Regions from separate parts of the Bradyrhizobium sp. NC92 genome, predicted to be linked through region 1. Evidence: predicted binding sites of a transcription regulator. Region 1 holds the regulator's gene; each other region holds the start of a gene.

Region 1 (5,175 bases):
ATGGCGTCGACATAGCGCGACAGCACCCGCGCGGTGTCGGCGATGGTCTCGCCGCGGCCGAGCTGCATCTCGGCGCCGGTGAGCATGATCGCCTCGCCGCCGAGCTGACGCATGCCGACGTCGAACGAGACGCGGGTGCGGGTGGAGGGACGCTCGAAAATCATCGCCAGCGTCTTGCCTTCGAGCGGCCTGACCGGCTGCTGCGCCTTCTGCTTCGCCTTCATGGCGGAAGAGGCGGCGAGCATGCTCTTGAGCTCCGACAGCGGCAGCTCGTTGATGTCCAGGAAGTGCTTTGGAGCTTTGTTGGGCGTCGTGCTCATCAGCTTGCCGCCCGCTTGGTCTGACTGGAGGAGATCGCCGTGCAGGCGCGTTCGAGCCGGCCGACGCTGTCCTCGATCTCCGCTTCGGTGACGATCAAGGGCGGCAGGAAGCGCACGACATTGTCGCCGGCCCCGACGGTGAGCAGCTTTTCGGAGCGCAGCGCCGCGACGAGATCGCCCGACGGCACCACGGCCTTGATGCCGATCAGGAGGCCCTCGCCGCGCACCTCGCAGACGACATCGGGATGACGGTCGATCACGGAGGCGAGCTTCTGCTTGAGCAGCAGCGACATCTTCTGCACGTGGTCGAAGAAGCCGGGCTTGAGCATGACGTCGAGCACGGCGTTCGCAGCCGAGATCGCGAGCGGATTGCCGCCGAAGGTCGAGCCGTGCGAGCCGGGCCCCATGCCGGCGGCAGCATCCGCGGTCGCCAGCACCGCGCCGATCGGGAAGCCGCCGCCGAGCGCCTTGGCGAGCGACATCACGTCCGGTGTGACGCCGGTGCGCTTGTAGGCAAAGAGTTCGCCGGTGCGGCCCATGCCGGTCTGCACCTCGTCGAAGGCGAGCAACAGGCCGCGCTCGTTGCAGAGCTCGCGCAACACCTTCAGGAAGGCGTGAGGCGCAGCACGAACGCCACCCTCGCCCTGGATCGGCTCGATGAGAATGCCGGCGGTGTGCGGGCCGATCGCCTTCTTCACGGCGTCGAGGTCACCGTGCGGCACCTGATCGAAGCCGTCCATCGGCGGACCGAAGCCCTCGAGATATTTCGCAGACCCGGTGGCGGCGAGCGTCGCCAGCGTGCGGCCATGGAAGGCGCCTTCGAAGGTGATGATGCGATAACGCTCCGGATGGCCCTTGGAGAAGTGATGATGGCGGACGAGCTTGACCACACCTTCCAGCGCCTCGGCGCCGGAATTGCAGAAGAATACGAAGTCCGCGAAGCTCTCATTGCAGAGGCGGCTTGCGAGCTTCTCGCCATCGGGGCTCTGGAACAGGTTCGACATGTGCCAGAGCTTCGTCGCCTGCTCCTGCAACGCCTTGACCAGCGCGGGATGAACGTGGCCGAGCGCATTCACCGCCACGCCCGAGGTGAAATCGAGATAGCGATCACCATTGGTCGCGATCAGCCAGCAGCCTTCGCCGCGCTCGAAACCGAGGTCGGCCCTGGCGAAGACGGGGAGCAAATGCGGCGCGGCGCTGTTAGTCATGACGTCACTTGAATGTTGCGGACGGTGTGAGGCACGCATTGCGCAACGCACCATTGACCGGCCCCGGAAAACGAAACGTGCCGCCTTTTAAGGGCGGCACGTGGCACTATCTTATGCCTGGAAAGACGGGTGTCAATGCCGCCCGGAAAGCCTCGCGAAACGCTGAATCCGTAGTCTTGCGGTGCCGATTTTGCGGGTTTTTCACCACGGAACATGTGGAAGCGAGTCGGCGGACTCTTGCGCGGGAGTCACGCCATATTGTAGCGTTTGGACTGTCAGATACGACATCTCGTGCAGCAGTTCTGATCCCAAAAGTCCTCATGTACCGGCGTAAACGTTCGGGCGTCTTGAGCGCGCCCGGCGAGCCTTAAGGGATTCTGGCGGCACGGGTTTTTCAAGGCTTTAGGCAATCGCGGCGAAGGCTCCAGGATGGCAGGCGCGCTGCGAGGGAAAGGGTGCAATGACGGTTTTGACCTGGTCCGATGATCGCGTCGAGCAGCTGAAGAAGCTCTGGGAGGCCGGACTTTCGGCCAGCCAGATCGCGGCGGAGCTCGGCAATGTGACCCGCAATGCCGTGATCGGCAAGGTGCACCGGCTCGGCCTGTCCGGCCGCGCCAAGAGCCCTTCATCGGCAGCACCGCGGCCGCGCAAGGCACGGCCCGCGCAGCACATGATGCGCGTGACGCGACCCGTTGCGCGCGGCAACACCGCGCTGGCGCAGGCCTTCGAGGTCGAGGTGGAAGCCGAGCCGGTTACCTACGACAACGTGGTGCCGATGAGCCAGCGCCTGTCGCTGCTGGAATTGAACGAGGCGACCTGCCACTGGCCGGTCGGCGATCCCTCGAGCCCGGATTTCTTCTTCTGCGGCGGCAAGGCGCTCTCCGGCCTGCCCTATTGCGCCCAGCATTCGCGCGTGGCCTATCAGCCCGCAGCGGACCGCCGTCGCGCACCGGCGAAGCCGAGCACGCGCTGAGCTTGCGGAATTAGTTGGCTGCACATACGGCAGCCGTCACACGATGACGGCTGAACTCACTCGGTGCCATCCCGCGAAGGCGGGGATCCATAACCACAGGGCGCAATTGCTGCGCGAGATGGTCACGCCGGGTCTTCGCCAAACAAAGTCCTTGGGTTGATCGCGACGAGCGCAAGCGCTCGCGCTGAGATCCCGGGCTCGCGCTGGGCGCGCCCCGGGATGACGGTTGAGGGTGTAGCCGCAGCTCACCACACCAACAGCTCGCAGATCTTACGTCTGCTCGGCCTTCGCGAAGCGATCATCCAGCGCGTAGCCGGCGCCGCGGACGGTGCGGATCGGGTCCTGCTCGCGGCCGAGATTGAGCAGCTTGCGCAGGCGGCCGATATGGACGTCGACGGTACGCTCATCGATATAGATGTCGCGGCCCCAGACGCTATCGAGCAGCTGCTCGCGCGAGAACACGCGGCCGGGATGCTCCAGGAAGAACTCCAGCAGGCGATATTCGGTCGGGCCGAGATCGATCGGCCGGCCCGAGCGCGCCACGCGGCGCTTGTCGCGGTCGAGCTCGATGTCGCCATAGGCGAGCACGGTGGCGAGCCGCTCGGGGCTGGCGCGCCTGAGCAGACCCTTCACGCGCGCGAGCAGCTCCGGCACCGAGAACGGCTTGACGATGTAATCGTCGGCGCCGGTTGCGAGGCCCCGTACCCGCTCGCTCTCCTCGCCGCGCGCGGTGAGCATGATGATCGGCAGCTGCTTGGTCTCGGGACGGGTCCGAAGCCGCCGGCACAGCTCGATGCCCGACAGGCCCGGCAGCATCCAGTCGAGCACGATCAGATCGGGAATGTGCTCCTTGAGGCGGGTGTCGGCGTCGTCGCCGCGCATCACCGTCTCGACGTCATAGCCGTCGCCTTCGAGGTTGTAGCGGAGAAGCTCGGTGAGAGCTTCCTCGTCCTCTACCACCATAATGCGTGCGCCCATGTTGTCGTCGCTCCTTAGGTATTCGGCACCGTCGTGGCGAAGGTCGTCATGTCGCCCTTCGGCCGCTTGTCGGTGATCGCCTGGCCCTCGATCATGTAGAACACGGTCTCGGCGATGTTGGTGGCGTGGTCGCCGATCCGCTCGATGTTCTTGGCACAGAACATCAGGTGGATGCAGAACGAGATATTGCGCGGATCCTCCATCATATAGGTGAGGAGCTCGCGGAACAGCGAGGTGCAGATGGCGTCGACTTCCTCGTCGCCCTTCCACACCGCCATCGCCGCCGGCAAATCGTGCGCGGCATAGGCGTCGAGCACGCTCTTGACCTGCTGCTGCACGAGGTCTGTCATGTGCTCCAGGCCGCGGAACAGCTTGAGCGGATGGAAATCCGTCTCCAGCGCCGCGACGCGCTTGCCCATGTTCTTGGCGAGATCGCCGATGCGCTCGAGATCGGTCGCAACGCGCATGGCGCCGACGATCTCGCGCAGGTCGACGGCCATTGGCTGGCGGCGGGCGATGGTGAGCACGGCGCGCTCCTCGATGCGCTTCTGCAGCGCGTCGAGATCGGCGTCGGTGGTGACGACGCGCTGGCCGAGTGCCACGTCGCGGCGGATCAGCGCGTCGACGGAATCGACGATCATGCGCTCGGCGATGCCGCCCATCTCGGCGACCAGGCGAGTGAGCTCCTGAAGATCGCTGTCGAAGGCCTTTACGGTATGTTCAGAACCCATATTCCGTCTCCTCAGCCGAACCGGCCGGTGATGTAATCCTGCGTGCGCCGATCGCTCGGCGACGTGAAGATCTTGCTGGTGTCGTCGAACTCGATCAGCTCGCCGAGATACATGAAGGCGGTCTTGTCGGAGACGCGCGCCGCCTGCTGCATGTTGTGGGTGACGATCGCGATCGTGTAGTTCTCGGACAATTCCTGGATCAGTTCCTCGACCTTGGCGGTCGAGATCGGGTCGAGCGCCGAGCAAGGCTCGTCGAACAGGATCACCTCGGGCCGCACCGCGACGGTGCGGGCGATGCAGAGGCGCTGCTGCTGGCCGCCGGAGAGCGACAGGCCGGAGGCATTGAGCTTGTCCTTGACCTCGTTCCACAGCGCGCCGCCGCGCAGCGCCTTCTCAACACGGCCGTCCATCTCCGACTTCGAGATCTTCTCGTACAGACGAATGCCGAAGGCAATGTTCTCGTAGATTGTCATCGGGAACGGCGTCGGCTTCTGGAACACCATGCCGACCCGGGCCCGCAACAGGTTGAGGTCCAGCTTGGCGTCGAGGATGTTGGTCTGGTCAAGCAGCAGCTGGCCGGTGGCGCGCTGGCCCGGATAGAGGTCGTACATCCGGTTGAAGATGCGCAGCAGGGTCGACTTGCCGCAGCCCGACGGGCCGATGAACGCCGTGACGCGGTTGGTGCCGAGCGTCAGATTGATGTTCTTCAGCGCGTGGTGCTCACCGTAGTAGAAATTCAGGTTGCGCGCGGTGACCTTGGCGGGCGCCTCGGGCAGCGGCTGCGAGCCGGGATGAACGGTCGGCGCGCTGACGGAAACAGACATTTCACTCATTTTGCAGTCCTCTCGGCGCCAAGGATGCGCGCGCCAATGTTCAGGGCAAGCACGGTCAGGGTGATGAGCAGCGCGCCGCTCCAGGCGAGTTGCTTCCAATATTCGTAGGGGCTCTGCACGAAGTTGTTGATG
Region 2 (5,175 bases), 690 kb from region 1:
TCCCGCCATCACCGCCATCTACCAGCAGGCCGTCCGCGAGGGCACGGCGACGTTCGAGCTGGAGCCGCCTGACCTTACGGAGATGACGCGCCGCTATCGCGCGCTGATCGACGGCGGCTATCCCTATTTCGTCGCCATGCTGGACGGACGCGTGGCCGGCTATGCCTATGCCGGCGCTTACCGGCCGCGGCCGGCCTACCGCTTCACGGTGGAGAACTCGATCTATCTGGATCCGTCCTTCCACCGCCGCGGCGTCGGCTCAATGCTGCTGGAACGGCTGATCGCCGAATGCGAGACGCGCGGCTTCCGCCAGATGATCGCGGTGATCGGCGATTCCGCCAATGCCGGATCGATCGGCGTGCACACAAGGTGCGGCTTCAAGATGATCGGCACGCATCCCAGCGTCGGGCTGAAATTCGGGCGCTGGCTGGACACGGTGATGATGCAGCGCGACCTCGGCGAGGGCGCGCGCACGGTGCCGGGGAAGTAAGCTCGGTTTCGTAGGGCGGGCAAAGCGCAAGCGTGCCCACCGTTCGCGGCGATTGAGATAGGACGTGGGCACGGCGCGGTGCGCCTTTGCCCACCCTGTACCCTTGTGGGGTTCGTGGCGGCCTTCGGATGTAGACTGGCCGTCCGGGCCGATCCGCCGGGAGCAGCCTTGTCCACCTGTGCCTCGAGCACCGACGTAGGAACCGCGCCCCGGCGGAGCGACCGCGATCGAGATCCGGTAGGAGGTCGCGCCAAGAGCGCCGGTACAGGGACTGATCAGGATCGTGGTGGCCCGCCTTGCGAGCAAGGAGGTCTCAACAATGATCGAAGATGTACGCTGGTTCGTCGGGATCGACTGGGCAACGCGGAGCCATAGCGTTTGCCTGCTGGATGCCGCGGGAAGACAGGTTGCGCAGCACGAGTTCGACCATGGCGGCGCCGGGCTGACGGAGTTGCGTGACTGGCTGCTGGAGAAGACCAAGGCCGCACCGGGACAGATCGCCGTGGCGATCGAGATGCCGCACGGCCCGGTGGTGGAGATGCTGCTCGAGCACGGGTTTGCGGTGTTTGCCATCAATCCCAAGCAACTGGATCGCTTCCGCGATCGCTTCACGGTGGCCGGTGCCAAGGACGACCGCCGCGATGCTCATGTGCTCGGCGCCTCGCTGCGCACTGACCGTGCTGCTTTCCGTCGGCTTGTGGCAGACGATGCGGCGATGATTGAGCTGCGGGAGTGGTCGCGCCTGGCGGACGAACTGCAGCAGGAACGCACGCGGCTTGCCAACCGCTTGCGTCAGCAGTTGTGGCGATATTATCCCCAGGCCACCAAGTTGACCGACGATGTCGCCGACGAATGGTTCCTGGCGCTTTGGCAGAAGGTGCCGACCCCCGCCAGTGCGGTCAAGGCCAGCGAGAAGGCCATCGCAGGTGTTCTCAGGGACTATCGTATCCGCCGTCTCAATGCGGCGACGGTGCTCGGGACTTTGCGCGAGGCACCGCTGTTCGTAGCCCCCGGCACGACGGAGGCAGCCTGCGCTCACATCCGCAGCCTGGCGGCACGTCTGCACCTGGTCAATCGGCAGATCAAAGAGGCTCATCAGAACCTGGACCGGCTATGTGCCGAGTTCGAAGGAGAGGAGAAGCCGTCGGGGCAGAGCTCGGAGCAGTGCGACGTGACGATCCTACGCTCCTGGCCAGGAATCGGCAGGATCAATCTCGCCACACTGCTCGCCGAGGCCGCAGAGCCCCTGCGCAGACGAGATTACCATGCTCTGCGCGCCTTGGCAGGGGCTGCGCCGGTGACGCGGCAAAGCGGCAAACAACGCTTCGTGATCCGCCGCCTCGCCTGCAACAGGCGGCTACAGAGCGCCGTCCATCACTGGTCGCGTGTCGCCATCCAACACGACGCTGCCAGCAGGCGACGGTATGATGCCTTGCGCAGAAAAGGACACGGTCACGCGCGGGCTCTGCGCAGCGTGGGAGATCGCTTGCTTTTTGCCCTGTGCACGACGCTCAAGCGACAGACCCCATACGATGCGGACCATAACGGCACAAAGAACTCCGCGAACGGGTGAGCCCCATTCCTTTGTTCGGCCGGGCGACCATTCCTTCGTCCCGACCTGCCGAGCGCCAGAGCGCCGCCCGCAGATGCTGTCCAGGATGCCGAAGGCACCGGCAAAGCCGGCGCGCAGCGTCCTGGACTGCATCGAGCACGGCGCTACCATATTGCCCTATAAGGACGTTCCCCTTGACCAAGGGTAGGAGGTCCTACGGCAGCGTTCGTGCCGCTACACCACCGCCAGCTTGCGATCGATCACCAGCAGCACGCGCTCGAGCTCGTGGCCGCGGCGCAGGATCAGGCCGGTCGCCGAGATCACGCTGTACATGCCTTGCTTGCGCGCGAGGCGCGGGTCCTTCTCGATGCGGTAGATCGGCACTTCCGAGGCACGGCGATAGACCGAGAACACGGCGCGGTCCTTCAGGAAGTCGATGGCATAGTCGCGCCACTCGCCGTCGGCGACCATGCGACCGTAGAGATTGAGAATCCGGTGCAGCTCGAGCCGGTTGAAGGTCACCCGGTTCGGCGGCGCATGCGCCGCGGCGGGACGCGCCGCCGCGCGCTGCTCGCTCGGCTCGGCATCCTCCGACGTCAGACTCATGGGAAGCGCCTCCTCATCGCACGGCTATGACCCGGGTCCGCGAAGACCGTCCCCGGAACCGCGTTCATGACACTTGCATGATTGCGCCAACCGTTCCGCGCCGCAAGGGGCTCAACCGGTCGAATCGACAGTGCGTCTGGGCACACGCAAGGGTGGAACTCCGTCGCGGCAAACCGTCACGGGATCGTTAGCAGGAATCATAGTATCGCCGCTTTTCCGCCAACCGCCCGCCGCCCTGCATTGCGAAAAGACTGGTGTGCGTTGACCCGGTCCTTTCGGTTCCGGATTCCTCAGCCCCCAGCCCCCCGGGGTCGAACAGGATCGGGTCTGTACGCACGACAAGGAGGGCCAACGCAAGTTGGTCCTTTTTTGTTTGTGCCGCGATGTTTCCGGCCACTGTCATTCCGGGGCGCGCCTCTTGGCGCGAACCCGGAATGGCGAAGCATCAATTGCTGAGACGTTCTGCTTGCTTCAATGCAGCGACGTGTACGCCGCACCCAACATCGGGCCCGGTCGCTCGCGGCTGCCGTCCTGAACGTAGACCACCGCGCCGTCGACGCCATCGCGCGTGAGATTTTCGATCGGCACCGTCCAGCTCTCCGGACGGCCGGTCCAGTCGCCGACCTTGAGCAGGTTGCGCACCACATTGTGATAGGTGACCTGCTGTCCGCGGTTCTCGCCGCGGGTGATCGCGATCGGCACCGACTTGGCGATCGAGCAGATCCAGACCTCGCCATGCGAGACCGTGGGCTCCTTGCTCGCGGCCACCGACACGTTGATCTGCTTGCCCGAGAGCGACATCGTCACCGGCACGCTCATCACGCCGTTGCCCTTGTCGGTCTTGCCGATCGCGTTCTCGATGCCGGCGCGATCGCTGCCGATGACATGCGTGGAGCCGTTGACCACGACCTGTGGCGTGTAGACCTCGCGGTCGCCGCGCATGCGCGAATAGGCGCGCTGCCGTGCAGAGAAACGCGAATCCGCCAGCGTGTCCTTCCAGCCGAGATAGTCCCAATAATCGATCGGCATGCTCAGCGCGATGACCGAGGGATCCTTGGAGAGATCGCCGATGATCTGGTCGGCGGGCGGGCAGGAGGAGCAGCCCTGCGAGGTGAACAATTCGACGACGGCGCGGGGATCAGCCTCGGCAGGACGAATGACGGCGATGATCGCACATATGCCGAGAGCGCCCGACCAGAGCGCACCGGTCCAACGTGGAATCAGATGGGAAGCCGTCATTGTCGTCATGTCGAACGCCGCACACCGTTGCTCTCAGAGGGAAATCTTATCGCCGGATGGTCACCGTAGTCTTACGGGGCGCGGTACATTCATCCATCCGGGCCACCGTCCGAGGGGAGGTTTTCCGCCGGGCGGGCCCATCTGAAGCGTACCGCAAACGCGCGAAGGCGGCCTTTGATAGGCCGCCTTCGTTAAGGCTTCTACTCACTTCGCAGTGAGCCATCGTTCACAAATCCGCGCTTACGCCGCGAGCTTGCGCAGCACGTAGTGCAGGATGCCGCCGTTGCGGTAGTAGTCGAGCTCGTCCAGCGTATCGATGCGGCAGAGCAGCGAAACGCGCTGCAGCGAACCGTCGCCGGAGACGATCTCCGCGGTCAGCTTCTGGCGCGGCTTGAGGTCGCCGACGAGGCCACGCAGCGTGACCTTCTCGTCGCCCTTGAGGCCCAGCGACGACCAGGAGGTGCCTTCCTCGAAGGTCAGCGGCAGCACGCCCATGCCGACCAGGTTGGAGCGGTGGATGCGCTCGAAGCTCTGGCAGATCACGGCGCGCACGCCGAGCAGGCGCGTGCCCTTGGCGGCCCAGTCCCGCGAGGAGCCGTTGCCGTATTCGGCGCCGGCGAACACCACCAGCGGCACCTTCTCTTCCTGGTACTTCATCGCGGCGTCGTAGATCGACATCTGCTCGCCGTCGGGCCAGTGCTTCGTCAGGCCGCCCTCGGGGATGTTGCCATCGGCGCCCTTCAGCATGAAGTTCTTGATGCGGATGTTGGCGAAGGTGCCGCGCATCATCACTTCATGGTTGCCGCGGCGCGTGCCGTACTGATTGAAGTCGGCCGGACGCACCTGGTGCTCGCTGAGATATTTCCCGGCTGGCGAGGTGAGCTTGATCGAGCCGGCCGGCGAGATGTGGTCGGTCGTGATCTTGTCGCCGAACATGGCGAGGATGCGCGCCTCGACGATGTCGGTGACCGGCTCCGGCTCCTTCTTCATGCCATCGAAGTAAGGCGGGTTCTGCACATAGGTCGAGGACATGTTCCAGCGATAGGTCTCGCTTTCGACCGTCTTGATCTTGCGCCAGTTGGTGTCGCCCTTGAACACGTCGGCGTACTTCTTCTTGAAGATCGACGCGGTCACGAACTTCTTCATGAAGGCGTTGATCTCCTTGGTCGTCGGCCAGATGTCCTTCAGGTACACCGGCTTGCCGTCCTTACCCTCGCCGAGCGGCTCGGTGGCGAGATTCTTGGTGACGCTGCCGGCGAGCGCATAGGCGACCACCAGCGGCGGCGAG
Region 3 (5,175 bases), 590 kb from region 1:
GGTCGGCGACAGCAGCGGGAAGGTCACGGTCCAGAACCTGCGCATCGGGCGCGCGCCGTCGATCGCGGCGGCCTCGAGCACGCTTCTGGGGATGCTCTGCAGGCCGGCGAGGAAGAACAGGAAGTTGTAGGAGATCTGCTTCCAGGCGGCGGCCAGGATGATCAGCGATGCGGCCTGGTCGCCGTCGAGCAGCGGATTCCAGTCGATGCCCAGAGTGCGCAGGTAGCGCGAGAGCACGCCGAGCGAGGGATGCAGCATGAAGATCCAGAGCACACCGACGACGGGCGGCGCCACCGCATAGGGCCAGATCAGCAGCGTGCGGTAGAGCATCGAGCCGCGCAGCGGCTTGTCCGCCATCACGGCGAGCAGCAGCGCGAACGACAGCGACGACACCGCGATCGCGAACGAGAAGAAGAAGGTGCGCAGGATCGCCTCGAAATAGGCGCGCTCCCTGAACAGCTCGAGATAATTGTCGAACCAGACGAAGCTGGTCGAGAGGCCGAAGGCGTCCTGGAGCAGGAAGGACTGGATCACCGCCTGCAAGGCCGGCCAGTAGAAGAAAATCAGGACGATCGCGAGCTGCGGCGCAACCAGCGCATAGGGCAACAGCTTCGACTGGAAAATGGCTTGCTTTTGCATGATGCCCCAGAGAAGCGGCAGGCCGGTGACGGCCTGCCGCTGGTCGCCTTACTTCACGGCGGTCTTTTCGAACTGGCGCAGCATGGTGTTGCCGCGCTCGACGGCGGCGTCTAGCGCCTGCTTGGCGGTCTTCTTCCCCGCCAGCGCCTGCTCGATCTCCTCCGCCCAGACGTCACGGAGCTGCACCATGTTGCCGAGCCGCAGGCCGCGCGAGTTCTCGGTCGGCTCCTTGTTGGTCAGCTCGAGCAGCGGCGTCTCGAGATAGGGCTGGTCCTTGTAGAAGCCCTCGGCCTTGGCCTTATCATAGGCCGCCTTGGTGATCGGCAGATAGCCGGAGGCCTTGTGGATGTAGACCTGGCGATCGGTGTCCGAGAGGAAGGTGAGGAACTTCGCGACGCCCTTGTAATCGTCCGCCGGCTTGCCGCCCATCACCCAGAGCGAGGCACCGCCGATGATCGAGTTCTGCGGCGCGCCCTTGGCGTCCGGATAATAGGGCATCGGCACCGCGGTGAAGGCGAACTTGGCCTGCGCCTTGACGTTGCCGAAGAACGCCGACGAGGTCAGGTAGAGCGGGCATTCGCCCGACGTGAAGCGGCCTTCGCCGGTGTTGGTGCGGCCGGCATAGTCGTAGGTCTTGTCCTTCTGGAGCTCGACCAGGTTCTCGAGATGCTTGACCTGGAGCGGCCCGTTGAAGGAGAGCACGGTGTCGAAGCCGTCGAGGCCGTTGGCCTTGGTCGCCAGCGGCACGTTGTGCCAGGCGGACAGCTGCTCGAGATTGACCCAGGTGATCCAGGAATTGGAGAAGCCGCAGGTGGCATGGCCGGCCGCCTTCAGCTTCTTGGCGGCGTCGAACACGTCAGGCCAGGTCTTCGGGATCTCGACATTGGCCTTCTTCAGCTCGTCGAGGTTGACCCACATCACGGTCGACGACGAGTTGAAGGGGAAGGACAGCATCTCGCCTTTCGAGGTCGAGTAGTAGCCGGTGATCGCGGGCAGATAGGCCTTCGGATCGAACTTCTCGCCGGTCTCGGCCATCAGCTTGTAGACCGGCTTCACGGCGCCGGTCGCAGCCATCATGGTGGCGGTGCCGACCTCGAACACCTGCATGATGTGCGGCGCGTTGCCGGCGCGGAACGCGGCGATGCCGGCGTTCATCGTATCGGCGTAGTTGCCCTTGTAGGTCGGGATCACCTTGTAGTCGCTCTGCGTGGTGTTGAAGTCGTTGGCGAGCTTGACGATGACGTCGTTGTTGGCGCCGGTCATCGCGTGCCACCACTGGATTTCGGTCACGGCAAGTGCCGGCGAGGCGCCGAGACCAACCGTGAGCGCGACAGCCGCAGCCGCGCCAAAATGTCGAAGAGCCATCAAGAAAACCTCCCTTGCCCGTCACTAAGAAGCGCTTGCGCTAGCAGCGCCATATGACGTTCACATGACTGTGTAAGCGGGAGAAACGAAAGCAGCAAGCGCCGCCAAATGGGAAGTCGTCAAATAGGCGAACACGGAGCGGTCAGCCACCGCCGTTCGCGCTGCACATGCGTGCGCGCGCCGCAGTGCGGCATTGGTTGATGTGAAGGGTGAGGGCCCCTAGCGTTTCCGCTCGGGACCGCAGACCGTGCCTTTTTCGACCATCGCGTCGATCTCGGCCTTGGAGTAGCCGAACTCGCCCAGCACCTCGGCCGCGTGCTGGCTGAATTTCGGCGGCACGCGGCGCAGGCTGGGCTTGCTGCGGTCGAGCCGGATCGGCGAGGCGACGCCCTTGTACCAGTCCTTCTCGATGATATCGCCACGCGCGATCGTGTGCGGGTTGGTCAGCGCCTGGTCGATCTTCTGCACGGGGCCAGCGGGCAGGCCGGCCGCGAGCAGGCGGTTGCACAGCGGCTCGGCCTCGTGCTGGCTGAACACGGCGGCAAGCTCGGCGCGCAGCGCCTCGCGATTGGCGATGCGGTCCTTGTTGCGGGCAAAGCGCGGGTCGGTGCCGAGCTCGGGCTTGCCGATCTCCTTGGCGAGCTTGCGGAAGGTGCCGTCGTTGCCGACGCCGATGAAGATGTTGTCGGTCTTGGTCGGGAAGATGGCGTAAGGCACGAGGTTCGGATGCTCGTTGCCGGTGAGCGAGGGCGGCTTGCCATGCATGAAATAATTCGCGGTGTGCGGATGCATGATGGCAAGGCCGGTCTCGTACAACGTCGTCTCCAGGAACTGGCCCTGGCCCGAACGCTGCCGCTCCGACAGCGCCATCAGGATGCCGATCGCCGCATAAAGTCCGGTGGTGATGTCGACCAGCGGCACGCCGATCCGCATCGGCCCGCTCTCGGGCGAGCCGGTCGCCGCGATCATGCCGGTCATGGCCTGGATGATGGCGTCATAGCCGGGATTGCCGCCGCGCGGGCCGTCAGCGCCGAAGCCGCAGATCCGGCAATGCACGAGGCGCGGAAATTTCTTGCCGAGGACGTCGTTGCCGATGCCCCATTTCTCCAGCGTGCCCGGCTTGAAATTCTCGATCAGGACGTCGGCCGTTTCCAGCATCTTCAGCAGCACGACACGCCCGCCTTCGGAGGCGAGGTCGAGGCCGATCGAGCGCTTGTTGCGGTTGATGCCGACGAAATAGGCCGCATCCTCCTCGTGGAACGGAGGGCCCCATTCGCGCACCTCGTCGCCTGCGGGCGGCTCGACCTTGATCACGTCGGCGCCATGGTCGGCGAGGATCTGGGTGCAGTAGGGACCGCCGAGCACGCGCGTGAGATCGATGACGCGCAGTCCGCTCATGGCACCCGTTGCGGCTTCGGAACTCATGCCTTCGCTTCTCCTGTGTCGACGTTTGAGCCCAGGCCTAGCGAGGTTTGTTTGCGCCAGCAATGGGCCCTCGCGTAGGGCCGCATGCGCGGCTGCGCTGCCATGCCGCGCGGTGGCAAATTCAGTCGGAAGCGGCCGGCCCGAGGGGGATCCCGGGCCAGCCAATCCGCGCTGCCGATCAGACGACCGTCAGGCGAACGTCGACATTGCCGCGCGTGGCATTGGAGTACGGGCACACCTGGTGCGCCTTGGCGACCAGCGCCTCGGCCTCCGCGCGGGCAAGGCCCGGCAGCGAGACGGCAAGATCGATGTCGAGGCCGAAGCCGCCTTCCGAGCGCGGGCCGATGCCGACGGTCGAGGTGACGGAGGCATCGGCCGGAACCTTCGGGCCGCCCTGCGAAGCCACGAACTTCATCGCGCCGATGAAGCAGGCGGCATAGCCGGCCGCGAACAGCTGCTCGGGATTGTTGCCGGCGCCGCCGCCACCGCCGAGCTCCTTCGGCGTGGTGAGTTTGACGTCGAGCGCGCCGTCGAGGGTCGCAGCATGGCCGTCGCGGCCGCCGGTGGCCTTGGCGCTGGTCTTGTAGAGGACGTTCACGGACATTTTCGTCTCCTCGGGTCTTTCCAGGTTGGGGTGCCAGCTTTATCGCAGGCAATTTAGATTGCGCGCAATCTAAATCGGCGCGTCTCACATTTAATTGTTCGCAATTGAATGCGCCGCCGGCCGGGCCCAGAATGGGAGAAACGTACGAGATTCGTCATGGCCCGGAAATCAACGGCGGTCGACCCGCTTCGCCTCGACAACCAGATCTGCTTCGCGGTCTATTCCGCCACGCACGCCTTCAACCGCGTCTACAAGCCGCTGCTCGATCGGCTCGGCCTGACCTATCCGCAATATCTGGTCATGCTGGTGCTGTGGGAGCGCGACGACGTGCCGGTGAAGGACATCGGCGACAAGCTGTTCCTGGATTCGGGCACGCTGACGCCGCTGCTCAAGCGGCTCGAGGCCGCCCATCTCGTCAAGCGCACCCGCTCGCGCGAGGACGAACGCCAGGTCCTGATCGCCCTGACGCCGCAGGGCCATGCACTGAAGGAAAAGGCGCGCGCCGTGCCGCACTCGATCCTGGCGGCATCGGACTGCTCGGTGTCGGAGCTGGTGGCGATGAAAGACGAGATCGTCGCGCTGAGGGATCGGCTGAATGCGGTGATCGGGGAGTAGGGGTTAGAGCCGCTTCTTGGCGAAGGCGCGACCGGACGCTGACTTCAAGTACTTCTCGAATGCGACGGCCTGCTTCTCGTTGCTGAATGCGACGTAAGTCTTGAGACGCCAAGGCCCGTATTTCGAGGTGTGGGGCACCTCGCCAGCATTGTGCTTTGCCAGTCTGGTTCGCAGGTCGTCGGTGATCCCGACATAAAAGTGAAGGGAATCGAGGAAAGTGAAGGGAATCGAGGCTCTCAGAATGTAGACGTATTTCACGGCACACTCCCCAGTCGTCGAGGGGGAGCTTACACCCGCGTTCTATCTGATGGGGCCCGGCTTCGCCCTTCGGGCTACGCCGCGGCAGCCTTCGCTCACTTCGCTACGATGGAGCGGGGCTGGCTTGCCGAGCCGTAGCTCGCGAAGCGAGCGAAGGCTGGTGGAGCCAGGCGGGATCGAACCGCCGACCTCTTGCATGCCATGCAAGCGCTCTCCCAGCTGAGCTATGGCCCCTTAACCTTAGACGGGGTGAACCTGGTCGATCACCC
Region 4 (5,175 bases), 1.3 Mb from region 1:
GTAGCTCTCTCCACGACACCGGACCTGTAGGGTGGGCAAAGGCGCCCTTGCGCCGTGCCCACGATCTTTCTCGATCGTCAGAGGTGGTGGGCACGCTTCGCTTTGCCCACCCTACGGCACCTTTGCTCAGGCCACAGCCCTTCGCCCAATGATCGCAAAGCGCAGCTTGCCCGAGATGAAATCGATCGCGGCGACCGCGACCAGGATCATCAGGATCAGGAACGACACTTTCTGCCATTCCAGCACGCGGATCTGCTCGGCGAGCTGGAGGCCGATGCCGCCGGCGCCGACGATGCCGATGATGGTCGCCGAGCGCGTGTTGGATTCGATGAAATAGAGCACCTGTCCGGCAATCACGGGCAGCACCTGCGGCAGCAGGCCGAAGCGGATCTCGTGCAGCGCGCTGCCGCCGGAGGCGCGGATGCCTTCGACCTGCTTCTGGTCGGCGCCCTCGATCGCCTCCGAGAACAGCTTGCCGAAGGCGCCGAAATCCGACACCGCGATGGCGAGCACGCCGGCGAACGGGCCGAGGCCGACGACGTTGATCCACACCAGCGCCCAGATCAGGGTGTCGACGCCGCGGATCGAATCCAGGAAACGACGGACCGGGAAGCGCAGGATGTTCGACGGCACGATGTTGCGCGCGGCCAGCAAGCTCACCGGCAGCGCGAACACCGCTGCCAGCGTGGTGCCGAGCAGCGCGATCGAGAGCGTCTCCCCGAGCGCCTTCAGATAGACCGGCAGCGAGGAGCCGGGATCCGGCGGGATCATCATCAGGCTAATCCAGCCGAGCTGGCTGAGGCCGGCGAAGAAGCGCGACGGCGAGAAATCGAGATCGACGAGGCCGTAGATGAGAATCGCGAACGCCGCGACGATCATCGCGGGCGTCGCGAGCCGCGCCGAGGCCGGCCGATCGAACACATCGGGGTAGCGTGCACGCATCTCGCGCGTATCGACCTCCTGCGGCCTCGTCACGTCCGCGCCTCCTTGCCGAACAGGCGGCCGCGCAGCCAGCCGGTGGTGATGTCGATGATGAAGACCGTGACGATGATGGTGAGCAGGATGGCGCTGACGTCCGAATAGTAGAACTTGCGGATCGCGACGACGAGCTCCTGGCCGATGCCGCCGGCGCCGACGAAGCCCATGACGGAGGCTTCGCGGACATTGATCTCGAAGCGCAGTAGCGCGTAGCTGGCGTAGCCGGCGGTGACCTGCGGCACGATGGCGAAGCGCATGCAGGAGAACCAGCTCGCCCCGGTCGAGCGGATGCCCTCGACCGGCTTCATGTCGGCATTCTCGACGATCTCCGAGAACAGTTTTCCGAGCGCGCCGGTGGAGTGGATCGCAATCGCCAGCACGCCCGCCATCGGCCCGAGCCCGAAGGCGATGACGAAGACCAGCGCGAAGACGATGCCGGGAACGGTGCGGGCGAATTCGAGCAGGCGCCGCACGGTAAAGCGCAGCCAGGGCGCGGGCGAGGTGTTCTCGGCCGCGAAGAAATTGAGGGCGAAGGCGAAGGTCGCGCCGATCAGCGTGCCGACATAGGAGATCAGCAGCGTCTCACCCAGCATCTTCAGCCATTTGCGCCAGCCCCAGAACCACTCGCCGACATCGGTCCAGACCCGCTGGCCGCTGTCGAGCGTGAGGATGCGGTCGAAATAGCTGACGAAGTTGCCGAAATAGGTGAACAGCGTGCGCAAATTCACTTCGGCGCCGATCGCGGCGAGAGCCAGCGCGGCGGCAAACACGCCCGCTCCCAACAGGAGACGAAGCCGCCTGCGTGAAACCGCCTGGCGATAGGCAGCGTTGAGCGCGGCGAGCTGCTGCTCGGGGAGGATCGAAACCGCTGTCGTCATGGGGTCGAAACAGGTCCCGTCAAAGAAAGAGCCGGGTCTTTGGGACCCGGCTCAGGTGCATCGTCCCGAAGACTCAGGACGCCTTCTTCTTACGCAGTGCGTCGACGAACTTGATCAGCTCGATCGTGCCATCCCAGTCCTTGGTGGTGGCGGGATGAAAGCCCTTCTTCTGGCCGTCGGAGAGACGGTCGAACGCGGCCTTGTCCTTGGCCGGCGCGTCGAAGAACGCCTTGGCAATGGCGGTCTTGGCGTCTTCCGGCAGGTCGGAATTGTAGGCATAGGGGCCGTTGATGATCGGCGCCGATTTGTGGATGATGCGGAAATCGTCCTTCTTCATCGCCGAGCCGTCGGCGTTCTTCAGCATCCCTTTGGTCAGCATCTGCGCCAGCGTGGAATCGTCGTCGCTGGTCCACTGGTTGGCAGCGACTTCGACCGTGCCCTGCGCCAGCGCCAGCATCGCGTTCTCGTGGCTGCCGGTGAAGACGACCTTGCCGAAATAGGCGTCGGCATCGTGGATGCCCATCTTGTCGAGCTCGAAGCGCGGCACGTTGTTGCCGGAGGTCGAGTTCGGGTCGACGAGGCCGAGGTTCTTGCCCTTCAGGTCGTCGATCTTCTTGTAGGCGCTGCTTGCCTTGACGAAGAACACCGAATAGTAGCCGGTCGAGCCGTCGGCGTTGATGTCGTTGGCGAAGGCCTCGGACTTGACGCCGGTCAGGCGGGCACGCGCGAACGCGGCCGCGCCGTAGCTGGCGATGTGGATATTGCCGGCGCGCTGGCCTTCGATCACCGCGGCATAGTCGTTGGCGATGCGCAGCGTGACCTTTACGCCGAGTTCTTTCGATAGATAAGTCATGAACGGTGCCCAGCGCTCGGTGACGCCCGACGCGTTCTCGGCCGGGACGACGGCGAAGGTCAGCTCGGGATACTTGGCCTTCCAGTCGTCGGCCGAGGCGGAGGCGGTGAAAGCGAGCGCAGCGGCGCCGGCCAGGATTAATCTGCGAGTGATCATGATGCCCTCTTCATCGGTTGGGGGTCGGTTGACGCAAACTGGCAATTGAACAGGTGCGATGCGGCTTTAGGCGGCTGCGGCGGTTCCGAGCGCCGGCACGCCCTCGGGCGCCGGGACAGGCAGGCCACCCACGACGTCGGCAGCTTCGAGATCGTAGAGCTCGCGCGCGACGTGATCGGTCAGCGCGGCAGGCGCGCCGTCGAATACCACGCGCCCGGCGGCCATGCCGATCAGGCGGTCGCAGTAGGTGCGGGCCAGATCGAGCGAATGCAGGTTGCAGAGCACCGTGATGCCGAAATGCTTGTTGATGCGCAAAAGCGCATCCATCACGATCTTGGTGTTGCGCGGATCGAGCGAGGCGATCGGCTCGTCGGCGAGGATGATGTCGGGCTGCTGCACCAGCGCGCGGGCGATCGCGACGCGCTGCTGCTGGCCGCCGGAGAGCTGGTCGGCCCGCTGGGCAGCGAGCGAAGCGATGTCGAACTGCTCGAGGGCCGACATCGCCAGCGCCTTGTCCTGCTCGGGCCAGGCCTGCGACAGCGAGCGCCAGGCGGGCATCGTGGCGAGACGGCCCATCAGGACATTGGTGAGCACGTCGAGCCGACCGACCAGGTTGAACTGCTGGAAGATCATCGCCGAGCGGGCGCGCCACTGCCGCAGCTCCTTGCCGCGCAGCAAGGTGACGTCGACGCCGTCGAACAGGATGCGTCCCCCGGTCGGCGTCACGAGGCGATTGATGGTCCGCAGCAATGTCGACTTGCCGGCGCCGGATCGCCCGATCACACCGACGAAGCAACCGGGGGAAACTTGAAACGAAGCGTCGTCCACCGCGGCTTTCGCGCCGAAGCGACACGTCAGGCCTTCAACCACCAGCATACAGGGGCTCCAGAGTAGCTGGAGCCAACCGCTAACGCCCGTGCTTAACACTTGTGTGACACACGCGCTGCGATGCGGCGATCCTACGCACGTCATCCCCTGTCATCTCGTTGTCATGACATCGTCATCCAGCCGCTCGAAGAAAAACGCCCCGCCCTCGCACTTCGGATGCAACATGGCCGCCAAAGCTCTTTCGGTTCAGCCGACCGTCGATCCCTCGGCCAAGCTGCACGAGACCAAGCTCGGCGCCTATACCGAGGTCGGCGCCCGCACCATCCTGCATGAAGTGGCGATGGGCGATTACTCCTATGTCGTGAACGACGCGCAGATCACTTACACCACCATCGGAAAATTCTGCTCGATCGCGGCGATGATCCGGATCAATCCCGGCAACCATCCGATGCATCGCGCCACGCAGGCGCACTTCACCTACCGCTCCAGCGCCTATTTCGAGGGTGAGAGCGACGATTCCGAGTTCTTCGACTGGCGGCGCCAGCATCACGTTCATATCGGCCATGACGTCTGGATCGGCCATGGCGCGATCGTGCTGCCGGGCCGCAACATCGGCACCGGCGCGGTGATCGCCGCCGGCGCGATCGTCACCAAGGACGTGCCGGCCTACACCATCGTCGCCGGCAACCCAGCCCGTATCGTACGGCGGCGGTTCTCGGAGGAGATCGCCGGACGCCTTGCAAAGCTTGCCTGGTGGGACTGGGATCACGACAAATTGCGCGCGACGCTGCCCGATTTCCGCAAGCTCGGGATTGAAGATTTCCTCTCGACATACGAAGCACGGGCAAGCTCACTCGCCAATTCCCCTGCCAGCAAACGAAGCGCGGTCGCGTGACAGACATATTCATCGAAGGCGGCCGGGCCTTGATCGGCGCCGAGCTCGCCGAAACCTCTCTTCTCGTCTCCGGAACGGACATTGCAGCGATCGATGCCTCTCGCGGCCGGGCGCGGCTGGCGCTCGACGCGCGTGACCTGCTGGTGCTGCCCGGCATCGTCGATCTGCATGGCGATGCCTTCGAGCGGCAGATGATGCCGCGCGCCGGCGTCGACTTTCCGACCGACGTTGCGCTCGCCGACAGCGACCGCCAGGCGATCAGCAATGGCATCACCACCGTGTTTCACGCCACGACCTGCTCCTGGGAGCCGGGCCTGCGCAGCGCCGACAATGCGCGCGGCCTGATGGAGGCGATCGAGCGGCAGCGCCCGCAATTCGCCGCCGACACCCGCTTCCACCTGCGGCACGAGACCTACAATCTCGATGCCGAGGCCGAGATCGCACAATGGCTCAGCGAGGGCCGCGTCGACCTGTTCGCTTTCAATGATCACATGGACGGCACGGTCGCCGACATGGCCAAGCCGCGCAAGCGCAACCGCATGGTGGAGCGCACCGGGCTGTCGAGCGAGGATTTTGACAAGCTGGTC

What was found. Region 1 encodes PhoB, which activates phosphate uptake and scavenging genes when phosphate is short. Its sites were predicted from a motif close to TGTCATNNANCTGTCAT; they were not measured.
Region 2: a site for PhoB is predicted at 2,715-2,731, ahead of N2602_RS01940 (DUF2794 domain-containing protein). Genes of this name have one in related genera too.
Region 3: a site for PhoB is predicted at 2,058-2,074, ahead of ugpB (sn-glycerol-3-phosphate ABC transporter substrate-binding protein UgpB). Genes of this name have one in related genera too.
Region 4: a site for PhoB is predicted at 3,842-3,858, ahead of phnC (phosphonate ABC transporter ATP-binding protein). Genes of this name have one in related genera too.

The regions. Positions count from the first base shown of each region.
Region 1 covers NZ_CP104171.1:8,063,070-8,068,244, forward strand. The annotation lists gene argF (ornithine carbamoyltransferase) at 1-320, opposite strand, end outside; gene N2602_RS37495 (aspartate aminotransferase family protein) at 320-1,528, opposite strand; gene N2602_RS37500 (GcrA family cell cycle regulator) at 1,989-2,501, shown strand; gene phoB (phosphate regulon transcriptional regulator PhoB) at 2,772-3,479, opposite strand; gene phoU (phosphate signaling complex protein PhoU) at 3,494-4,210, opposite strand; gene pstB (phosphate ABC transporter ATP-binding protein PstB) at 4,222-5,043, opposite strand; gene pstA (phosphate ABC transporter permease PstA) at 5,040-5,175, opposite strand, start outside.
Region 2 covers NZ_CP104171.1:401,354-406,528, reverse strand. The annotation lists gene N2602_RS01950 (GNAT family N-acetyltransferase) at 1-490, shown strand, start outside; gene N2602_RS01945 (IS110 family transposase) at 810-2,063, shown strand; gene N2602_RS01940 (DUF2794 domain-containing protein) at 2,277-2,648, opposite strand; gene N2602_RS01935 (thioredoxin family protein) at 3,120-3,896, opposite strand; gene acnA (aconitate hydratase AcnA) at 4,128-5,175, opposite strand, start outside.
Region 3 covers NZ_CP104171.1:294,966-300,140, forward strand. The annotation lists gene ugpA (sn-glycerol-3-phosphate ABC transporter permease UgpA) at 1-639, opposite strand, end outside; gene ugpB (sn-glycerol-3-phosphate ABC transporter substrate-binding protein UgpB) at 688-2,004, opposite strand; gene N2602_RS01415 (CaiB/BaiF CoA-transferase family protein) at 2,224-3,429, opposite strand; gene N2602_RS01420 (organic hydroperoxide resistance protein) at 3,608-4,033, opposite strand; gene N2602_RS01425 (MarR family winged helix-turn-helix transcriptional regulator) at 4,190-4,648, shown strand; gene N2602_RS01430 (GIY-YIG nuclease family protein) at 4,652-4,906, opposite strand; tRNA gene N2602_RS01435 (tRNA-Ala) at 5,065-5,140, opposite strand.
Region 4 covers NZ_CP104171.1:962,129-967,303, reverse strand. The annotation lists gene phnF (phosphonate metabolism transcriptional regulator PhnF) at 1-4, shown strand, start outside; gene phnE (phosphonate ABC transporter, permease protein PhnE) at 127-975, opposite strand; gene phnE (phosphonate ABC transporter, permease protein PhnE) at 972-1,856, opposite strand; gene phnD (phosphonate ABC transporter substrate-binding protein) at 1,930-2,865, opposite strand; gene phnC (phosphonate ABC transporter ATP-binding protein) at 2,932-3,741, opposite strand; gene N2602_RS04485 (chloramphenicol acetyltransferase) at 3,917-4,588, shown strand; gene N2602_RS04480 (alpha-D-ribose 1-methylphosphonate 5-triphosphate diphosphatase) at 4,585-5,175, shown strand, end outside.